2 regions of the uncultured Porticoccus sp. genome follow, and region 2 is predicted to be linked to the other one. Evidence: riboswitches for the same ligand, from Rfam matches in the RefSeq annotation. Region 2 holds a riboswitch; the other holds the start of a gene.
What was found. Region 2 has a riboswitch for thiamine pyrophosphate ahead of thiC (phosphomethylpyrimidine synthase ThiC). Riboswitches for the same ligand answer to the same signal wherever they lie in the genome.
Positions count from the first base shown of each region.

Region 1: it holds a riboswitch for thiamine pyrophosphate, as region 2 does, so the genes downstream of both, AACZ64_RS08870 (TonB-dependent receptor) here and thiC (phosphomethylpyrimidine synthase ThiC) in region 2, are expected to answer to the same signal.

Region 1 covers NZ_CAXBHS010000008.1:85,296-89,723, forward strand. Annotated here, with positions in the region: gene AACZ64_RS08860 (EAL domain-containing protein) at 1-57, opposite strand, end outside; gene hemN (oxygen-independent coproporphyrinogen III oxidase) at 271-1,662, shown strand; TPP riboswitch at 1,727-1,825, shown strand; gene AACZ64_RS08870 (TonB-dependent receptor) at 1,877-4,057, shown strand; gene AACZ64_RS08875 (hypothetical protein) at 4,085-4,333, shown strand; gene pnuC (nicotinamide riboside transporter PnuC) at 4,334-4,428, shown strand, end outside.
Region 2 covers NZ_CAXBHS010000013.1:99,663-104,090, forward strand. Annotated here, with positions in the region: gene thiC (phosphomethylpyrimidine synthase ThiC) at 1-1,715, opposite strand, end outside; TPP riboswitch at 1,769-1,883, opposite strand; gene AACZ64_RS12015 (alginate export family protein) at 2,081-3,325, opposite strand; gene moaA (GTP 3',8-cyclase MoaA) at 3,563-4,428, shown strand, end outside.

The DNA.
Region 1 (4,428 bases), on a different contig from region 2:
CCCAAGCACTGTAATGGCCAGGATACCAAAAAAGATTTTGTCACGACGTGCCAGCATGGAGGAAACAGACTTATGGGGGGGCGTTACTTTAACAGAGAGTCGCCCAAAACGGGTATGGAATGACGCATGCCGGGCGACTTGGCCATCAGGGTAACCCTCTTGGTGGGCGGGACTGTGGCTTGAGCTTGATCGAGTGGGTTGATCGACATCAACGAGCTGTAGGTGAACCGCTGCTAGGATTCGTTTTTTCCTCAACAGGTTTTTGTCACCGTGATTTCTGAAAATACGGCCATCTGGGATCGTCCGCTGATCGAGCGTTACGACCTGTCCGGCCCCCGCTACACGTCTTACCCCACGGCGCCACAATTCCACGAAGGCTTTGGCGAGGCAGCACTGTGTCTCGCGATTGAGCGCAGTAATGCAGCGGGTCGTCCTCTGTCCCTGTATTTTCATCTGCCCTTCTGCAGCACGGTCTGTTATTACTGTGCCTGCAACAAAATCATCACGGCCAATCGCAAGCGTGCCATGCCGTATCTGGAAAGGCTGATCACCGAGGTGGCTTGTCAGGGGGCACTGTTTGACCGTTCCCGGCCAGTCCATCAGCTGCATTGGGGTGGCGGTACACCCACTTACATCAGTGATGATGAAAAACGCCTGTTGATGGCCGCCACCCGCAAACATTTCAACCTGTTGGATGACGACAGTGGCGAGTATTCGATAGAGATTCATCCTGGTGATATGGCCGTCAGTACGATCAGCTGTCTGCGGGATTTGGGATTTAACCGCCTCAGTATGGGGGTTCAGGATTTCGATCCCACCGTGCAGCAGGCGGTCAACCGTTTCAATTCTGTGGAGGAGGTGCGTGCGCTAGTGGAGGCGGGCCGCGCCGAAGGTTTCCATTCCATCAGCATGGACCTGATCTACGGTTTGCCCCACCAGAGTTGGGATACTTTCAGGCACACCCTGGACAGCATCATTGACCTCGGCCCGGACCGCCTATCAGTTTTCAATTACGCCCATTTACCCCATCTGTTCAAGGTGCAGAGACAAATCGACGAAAGCGCACTGCCCAGCGCGTCCGAAAAGTTGTTGATGATGGAGCGGATGACTCAGGTGTTGCTTAATGCCGGTTACGTTTACATTGGCATGGACCATTTTGCCCACCCGGACGACGAGCTGGCAGTGGCCCAGCGCAACGGTGTGTTGCAGCGCAATTTCCAGGGTTACTCCACCCACGGCGGCTCTGATCTGGTGGCCTTTGGCGTGTCCGCTATCAGTGCCATAGACAATGTGTTTGCCCAGAATCACAAGCAGATCGAGGATTACCAGATTGCCATCGACAGCGGTCATCTGCCGGTGGCACGGGGATTTGAGCTGAGCCCTGATGACCTGCTGCGCCAGATGGTGATCAAGCAGTTGATTTGCCATTTTGAGTTGAATTTTTCTGACATCGAGCAACAATTTGGCGTTGTGTTTGCCGACTACTTTGCGGCAGAGTTGATTCAGCTGCGGTCGATGATGGACGACGGCTTGGTGGTTCTCAACCCGGATAGCCTCCGGGTAACCCCGGTGGGACGACTGTTGATTCGCCGCATCTGCATGACTTTTGATGCCTATATCAACAAATCCGAGCCGGAAATTCGTTATTCCAAAATTATTTAAATACAGCCATTGAGTTGGTGATTGATTCGCGTAAACTCCCAATCTCACCTGCACACAGCAGGTGTTTATTCCTAAGGGGCGGCGTAAGCCTGAGACATCTTCGGATGAACCCTTTGAACCTGATCCGGATAGTACCGGCGTAGGGATAGGACGCAAAACCACCGTTCACTCCTTCCATATCCGGGTCTCTTTAACAGTGTTAATGGGGCTCATGATGATAGACCTTTTTCGAAAAATGCAATGGCTGGTATTTGCCTGCCTCCTTTCCGGCGGTGTGCTTGCCACAGAGCTCGAGAATTCCGAGGGCACAGCAGCCGAGACCCCCACACCAACGCTACCCGCTGAAACGATTCAGGAAGTCGTGGTGACTGCCGAGTTTCGTGACGTATCCTTGCTGGATACCGGCAACAGTGTCTCCGTTCTCGACAGTCAGCAGATTGAACGCCGTCAGGCCCGTCACCTGGACCAGCTCCTGAATCTGGTTCCGAATGTGAACTTTTCCAGCGGTGCATCGCGCGGCAAGTTTATCCAGATCCGTGGTATCGGGGAGCGCAGTCAGTTTATCGAGCCGCTGAACCCCTCGGTGGGTTTGTTGATTGACGGGATCGATTTCAGTGGTATCGGCGGTGCGGCAACAACCCTCGACTTGCGTCAGGTTGAAGTGTTGCGCGGTCCCCAGGGTACGCTCTACGGCGCCAACGCACTGGCGGGTTTGATCAATATGACATCCAATAACCCCACTGACATTTTTGAAGGTCACATTGAAACCTCCATTGCCGAGTATGAAACCCGCACCACCAGCGCGGTATTGAGTGGCCCGATTGCCGATAATCTGGGTTACCGTCTGGCCGTGCAGGGCCATCGCAGTGACGGCTATATCGATAACGAATTTCTCAATCGCAAGGATACCAGTAACATTGACGAGCTCACTGCCCGGGGCAAGTTGCAATGGCAAGCCAGCGATCGGTTACAGCTGAATTTCACCGGTTTCTACGTGGACGCCGACAATGGCTACGATGCCTTTTCGCTGGACAACACCCGCAATACGCTCTCCGATCAGCCGGGTCACGACCGTCAGGAATCCACGGCCTTTGCGGTTGAGAGTATCTGGCAAGCCACTGAGCAATTTGATGTGGTCGGATTGGTCAGTTATGCCGATACCAACCTGGAATACAGTTATGACGAGGACTGGAGCTTTGCGGCTATCTGTGATGACCAGCCTTGCGAGGGTTGGGCCTATTCCTCTTTTGATCGCTACCAGCGCAGCCGCTATAACGGCACTCTGGATCTGAAGTTGATTTCCAATGAAGCGGGTCGCCTGTTTAATGGTGCCAGCGACTGGGTGCTGGGTATTTATTACCGCAGGCAGAATGAGTCGCTACTGCGACAATACACCTATGCTGACGGTGACTTCACCAGCGATTTTGATACCCGCAATCGGGCTGTCTACGGTCAGCTGGACACCCGACTCAGTGACCGTTTAAAGCTGGTCAGCGGCGCACGAATCGAGTTTCGCCGTGCCGATTATCTGGACAGCGAGGGAGTTCGTCACGATACCAGTGAAAGGCTCTGGGGAGGTCGTCTGGCTCTGGAGTTCGGTCTGAGTCCGGAAACCCTGCTCTATGGTCTGGTCTCGCGCGGGTACAAGGCCGGTGGGGTCAACAGTAACCCTGAGCTGGACTCCGATGCCCGGGATTTTGATACCGAATATATGTGGAATGTCGAAACCGGCATCAAGGGTGACTGGCTGGATCGCACCCTGCAGGTTAATCTGGCACTGTTTTACCAAATGCGACGGGATATGCAGGTCAAGCAATCATTGGTCAAGCCGATTACCGGTGATCTGTGCCCCTGCAGTTTTATTGACACCTTTGATAATGCGTCCAAAGGTCGTAATTATGGTCTTGAGCTGATGTTTGACTGGTTAGCGATGGACGATGTTCAGGTCTACGGCAGTCTTGGCCTGCTCCGTGCTACCTATCAGGATTTTGAAAGCTTGAGCCATGTGGATGCCGATCCGGAAAACAATGTAGCGGTCGATCTCGATGGTCGGGAGCAGGCACATGCGCCTTCCTACCAGTTTTCCCTGGGGGTCGAGGTGGCCTTAACCGGACAGATGTCGGCAGCACTGGAAATGGAAGGCAAGCAGCAGTTCTATTTGTCGCCGCGTCACAACGCCAGGTCAAATCGCTACGAGCTGTTCAATGCCCGGCTTGAGTACCGGGTGCAACAGTGGGATTTCATGCTGTGGGGACGTAATCTGACAGACCGGGATGTGATTGTTCGCGGTTTTGGTGGCTTCGGCAATGACCCCCGCAATTTTTATCAGACTGAACCCTATTATCAGTATGGTGAGCCGCGCATTGTTGGCGCCACCGCCAAATACCGCTTTTAAGGGCATTACCCCAAGGAGATTTATCATATGCAGGTGACCATTGATGTCAGTATGTATCCTAACCGGGAGGACTTTATTCCGCCGATCAAGGGGTTTATTGAGAAGATTAACTGCTATCCGGGGCTTGAGGTGCAGACCTTCCCCACCAGTACGGTGGTGCAGGGTGAATACCAGACGGCCATGCAGGCGGTTCAAGATACCATCGCCGCCTGCCGTAAGGAGTTCGGGATGGCGATTTATGTACTCAAGGTAATTCCCGGCTATGAGGCACTCTGAATGTCGGATTGGTTGAGCCTGGAAGCACTGGCGGTGGTTTTTTCATTGGCCTATCTCGTGCTGGCTATGCGAGAGAACAGCCTGTGCTGGTTCTG
Region 2 (4,428 bases):
TTGGGTCCGCACATGGAACAGAAGTGGGCCACCTTGGCGGAGTCCTTGGGCAGGGTTTCGTCGTGAAACGCCAGTGCCCGCTCCGGATCGAGGCTGAGGTTGAACTGGTCCTCCCAGCGAAATTCGAAACGTGCCTTGGAGATCATGTCGTCCCGGTAGCGGGCGCCGGGATGGCCCTTGGCGATGTCGGCGGCGTGGGCGGCGATCTTGTAGGTGATGATGCCTTCCTTGACGTCTTCCCGGTTGGGTAGGCCCAAATGTTCCTTGGGGGTCACGTAGCAGAGCATGGCGCAGCCGAACCAGCCGATCATGGCGGCGCCGATACCGCTGGAGAAGTGGTCGTAGCCGGGGGAGATGTCCACGGTCAGTGGCCCCAGGGTGTAGAACGGCGCCTCGTGGCAGTGTTCCAACTGCATGTCCATGTTTTCCTTGATCATGTGCATGGGCACGTGACCGGGCCCCTCGATCATCACCTGCACATCGTGCTTCCAGGCGATCTGGGTCAGCTCGCCGAGGGTTTTCAGTTCGCCGAACTGGGCCTCGTCGTTGGCGTCCGCCAGGCATCCGGGGCGCAGCCCGTCACCCAGGGAGAAGCTGACATCGTAGGCCTTCATGATCTCGCAGATGTCCTCGAAATGGGTGTAGAGGAAACTCTCCTGGTGGTGGGCGATACACCACTTGGCCATGATGGAGCCGCCGCGGGAGACGATGCCGGTAACCCGATCGGCGGTCAGTGGCACGTAGCGCAGCAGCACCCCGGCGTGGATGGTGAAGTAGTCCACCCCCTGTTCCGCCTGCTCGATCAGGGTGTCCCGAAATACCTCCCAGGTGAGGTCTTCGGCGACGCCGTTGACCTTTTCCAGGGCCTGGTAAATCGGCACGGTACCGATGGGTACCGGCGAGTTGCGGACGATGTAGTCGCGGGTGGCGTGGATGTGCTTGCCGGTGGACAGGTCCATCACCGTGTCGCCGCCCCAGCGGGTGGACCACACCAGCTTTTCCACTTCCTCTTCGATATTCGAGGTGAGGGCGGAGTTGCCGATATTGGCGTTGATCTTCACCAGGAAGTTGCGACCGATAATCATCGGCTCCAACTCCGGGTGGTTGATATTGGCGGGGATGATGGCCCGGCCCTCGGCCACTTCTTTTCTGACGAATTCCGGGGTAATGGGCTGCAGGTTGGCGCCCATGGCGTTGCCGGCGAGGCGCTTGTTGCGTTCCTCGGTGGTGAATTCGTTGTTCAGCGCCTCCCGGGCCTGATTCTCGCGCAGGGCGATATATTCCATCTCCGGGGTGACGATGCCCTGTCGCGCATAGTGTATCTGGGTGACGTTGCCTCCGGCTTTGGCGCGGCGGGGCTGACGCTGCAGCGCTTCATTATAGAATTTGAAGGCTTTGTCCTGTCCCTCGTGGCCGTTGTCGATGGGCGTGATCTCGCGCCCTTCATAGAACTCGGTATCGCCGCGGGCCTCGATCCAGGCGCTGCGCAGGTCCGGCAGACCCTTGTGGACGTCGATATCCACGTCCGGGTCAGTGTAGGGGCCGGAGGTGTCGTAGACCGTTACCGCAGTACCATCGGTGAGGCCGATTTCCCGAACGGGTACCTTTACGTCGGGGTGGCCCTCGGGACTCAGATAGATTTTTCGGCTGGCGGGCAGCGGTTCACGGGTAATGAAGTTCCTGGCGGCAGGTTGCACAGGTGTTTTTGAATTCATGGTTGCTCCTCACAGGAATGAATGAATTGTGAGGCATAGAGAGATTGGCATTGCTGTAATTGAGAGCCCATCCCTACGCCGATACTAACCGGATCAGGTTCAATGGGTTCGCTGTCTCCCTTCCGGGAAAAACAGCATCTCAGCCTTGCGGCACCCCAAGAGCATGTAATGGATCATTATACGCAATCTGAGGACACTTTGAACAAGCGTATTCCCGGCTGTGGCGGTGAGCAGCGGAGTAGTTTTCCCTTGGGGAAAGTCGCTGTCAGTAAAGATAACCCGGGGTCGACGCTGATACCTCGACCCCGGGGCACTTTCCGGTCAAATACTCGCCAGTCCAACGTGTCGTTCAGGCTGACATTCGATCAGAATGTGTAGTTGACGGTAAACCAGACTTTCTCGGTATCCACCGCAAACTCGTCAGCATTGTACATGGCGTATTTCAGCTCCACCGACAGGTTCCTGTTGATCGGGTAGGTGGCGACGATGTCAAATTCTTCACCGTAATCAGCGCTGCCCTCGTCGGCATTGAAGTCGTGGTAGAAAGCGGCGAGGGACACGCCTGCCACACTGCTGGTCACCTTGAAATACAGATCTTCAATACCGTCGTTGGGGGTGACCAGGAACATGTCCGCCCAGCCCTGGAATTTGTGCAGGGTGGCCAGCGGGGTGCTGAAGGCTTTCTTACCGTCATCGCTGCCCAGCAGTTCGTAACCTATACCCAGGCCAACACCCTTGACTTTGGTGCCCAGTTCCACCAGGTAGTACTCGGCGTCGTAGTCGGTGGCATTGTCACCGTAATCGGTCTGGGATGCAGCCGCTGCGGCGACGGTGATCGGACCAAAGGCGCCGTTATATTCCACACCGTAGGTCTGGGAAGAGTTGCCGGTGACGTTTTCCACCCGGTTGTCAAAGTCCAGCAGGTAGGCGTAGACGCCGATGTTGTGTCCCGCCGCGGGCGAGTAGGACAGGTACAGGGCGTGGGAGTCGGAGTCAAAACGACGGGGCTGAGCGCCGCCAGTATCAGGTCCGAACACCCGGTTGACGTCCCAGATGTAGCTGTAGTCCAACTTGATCGGTCCGACGGGTAGTTCCAGGCGCAAGGCGTCGTAGGTCTGTTCATTCTGGCGCCAGCCCACCCCGCCGACAAAACGCTGGCCGGCATGGTTGATGCGTTGGCGACCGGCGGTACCGGCAAAGTAGTCATTCTTGTATTTCAGGAAAGCCTGGTTGATATCGGTGCCGTCCGGGTCGGCGACGATGGGATATTGTGAGGCCTTGCCATTGGACGGCGTGGCATAGCTTTCGCTGCCAATCTGGGCGACGTCATCGACCTCGAGCAGCCCCGAAAAGCCATGAAAGCTGGCGGAGGTCAGGGTCAGGCGGGATTTCAGGGTGGACGCCTTGGCGACATTCAGGGTATCGACATCCTGATCCACGTACTCATAGCGGTAGCGGAAGGACAGGTTGATATCACCCTTGGTAAAGATTTCGGACAAACTGGTGACTTCTTCGGCAGTGGCAGATGCCGTGCCAGCCATTCCCACTGCCACCATCATAATGGCGGTGGCGAAGGCCACTTTTGATTTTGTTGCAACAGCTTTTTTCATGATCTAATCCCCAATTCAGGTCGTTTCCTGAAGCCGCTACCAAAGTGGTATGGTGAATGATACCTTGGTATTAACTTAATGAATTTGAAGGAATTTTTTTCCTTCCTGTGGCAAGTTAACAGCTAATTACATGGGTAAGTTTGACTTCGATCAACGAATCGAGGCTGTCGATTCCTAAACTAGAGATCACCGGAAGAAAACACGTATTTACACTGAAGCAGTTGTGGAGCACCAGCTATGCAGAGTGAACCCCAGGCCGTTCTGGAGGATCGTTTTGGTCGCGTTGTTGACTACCTGCGTCTGTCGGTGACCGATCGCTGTGATTTTCGTTGCGTCTATTGTATGGCGGAGGACATGCGGTTTCTGCCGCGCCAGCAACTGCTCACGCTGGAAGAGATGGCTTTCCTGGGACAGGCTTTTGTATCCCTGGGAGTCAAGCGTATCCGTCTGACCGGGGGAGAGCCGCTGGTGCGCAAAAACGTCATGTCGTTGATCGGCAACCTGGGCTCGCTGCGCGGGTTGGATGAATTGACGCTCACCACCAATGGCTCCCAGTTGCGCAACACCGCCCCGGCACTGGCAGCCGCCGGTGTGCGGCGTATAAATATCAGTCTTGATTCGTTGCATCCTGAGCGTTTCAGTGCCATTACCCGCACCGGTAAACTGCCGCAAGTATTGTCTAGCATTGAGGCGGCGCAGCAGGCCGGTATCGAGCGCATCAAATTGAACAGCGTGATCGTGCGCGGTCAGAACGATGACGAGGTGGTCGCGCTGGTGGAGTTTGCCCTGGCGCGGAGTCTGGATATCAGCTTTATTGAGGAAATGCCGCTGGGCGATGTCGGCTGTCGCGATCGGCAGGGCGGGCTGGTCACCAGTGAGGAAATCCGGCAGCGAATCGGTGATTATTATCCACTGTTGGCCAGCACCGAGAGCACTGCCGGGCCGTCCCGTTACTACCGCATTGCCGGCAGCACCAGTCGCATTGGTTTTATTTCTCCCCACAGCCACAATTTTTGCGACAGTTGCAACCGGGTTCGGGTTACCTGCGAAGGCCGGTTATTACTGTGTCTCGGTAATGAACACTCGGTGGATCTGCGTGCGGT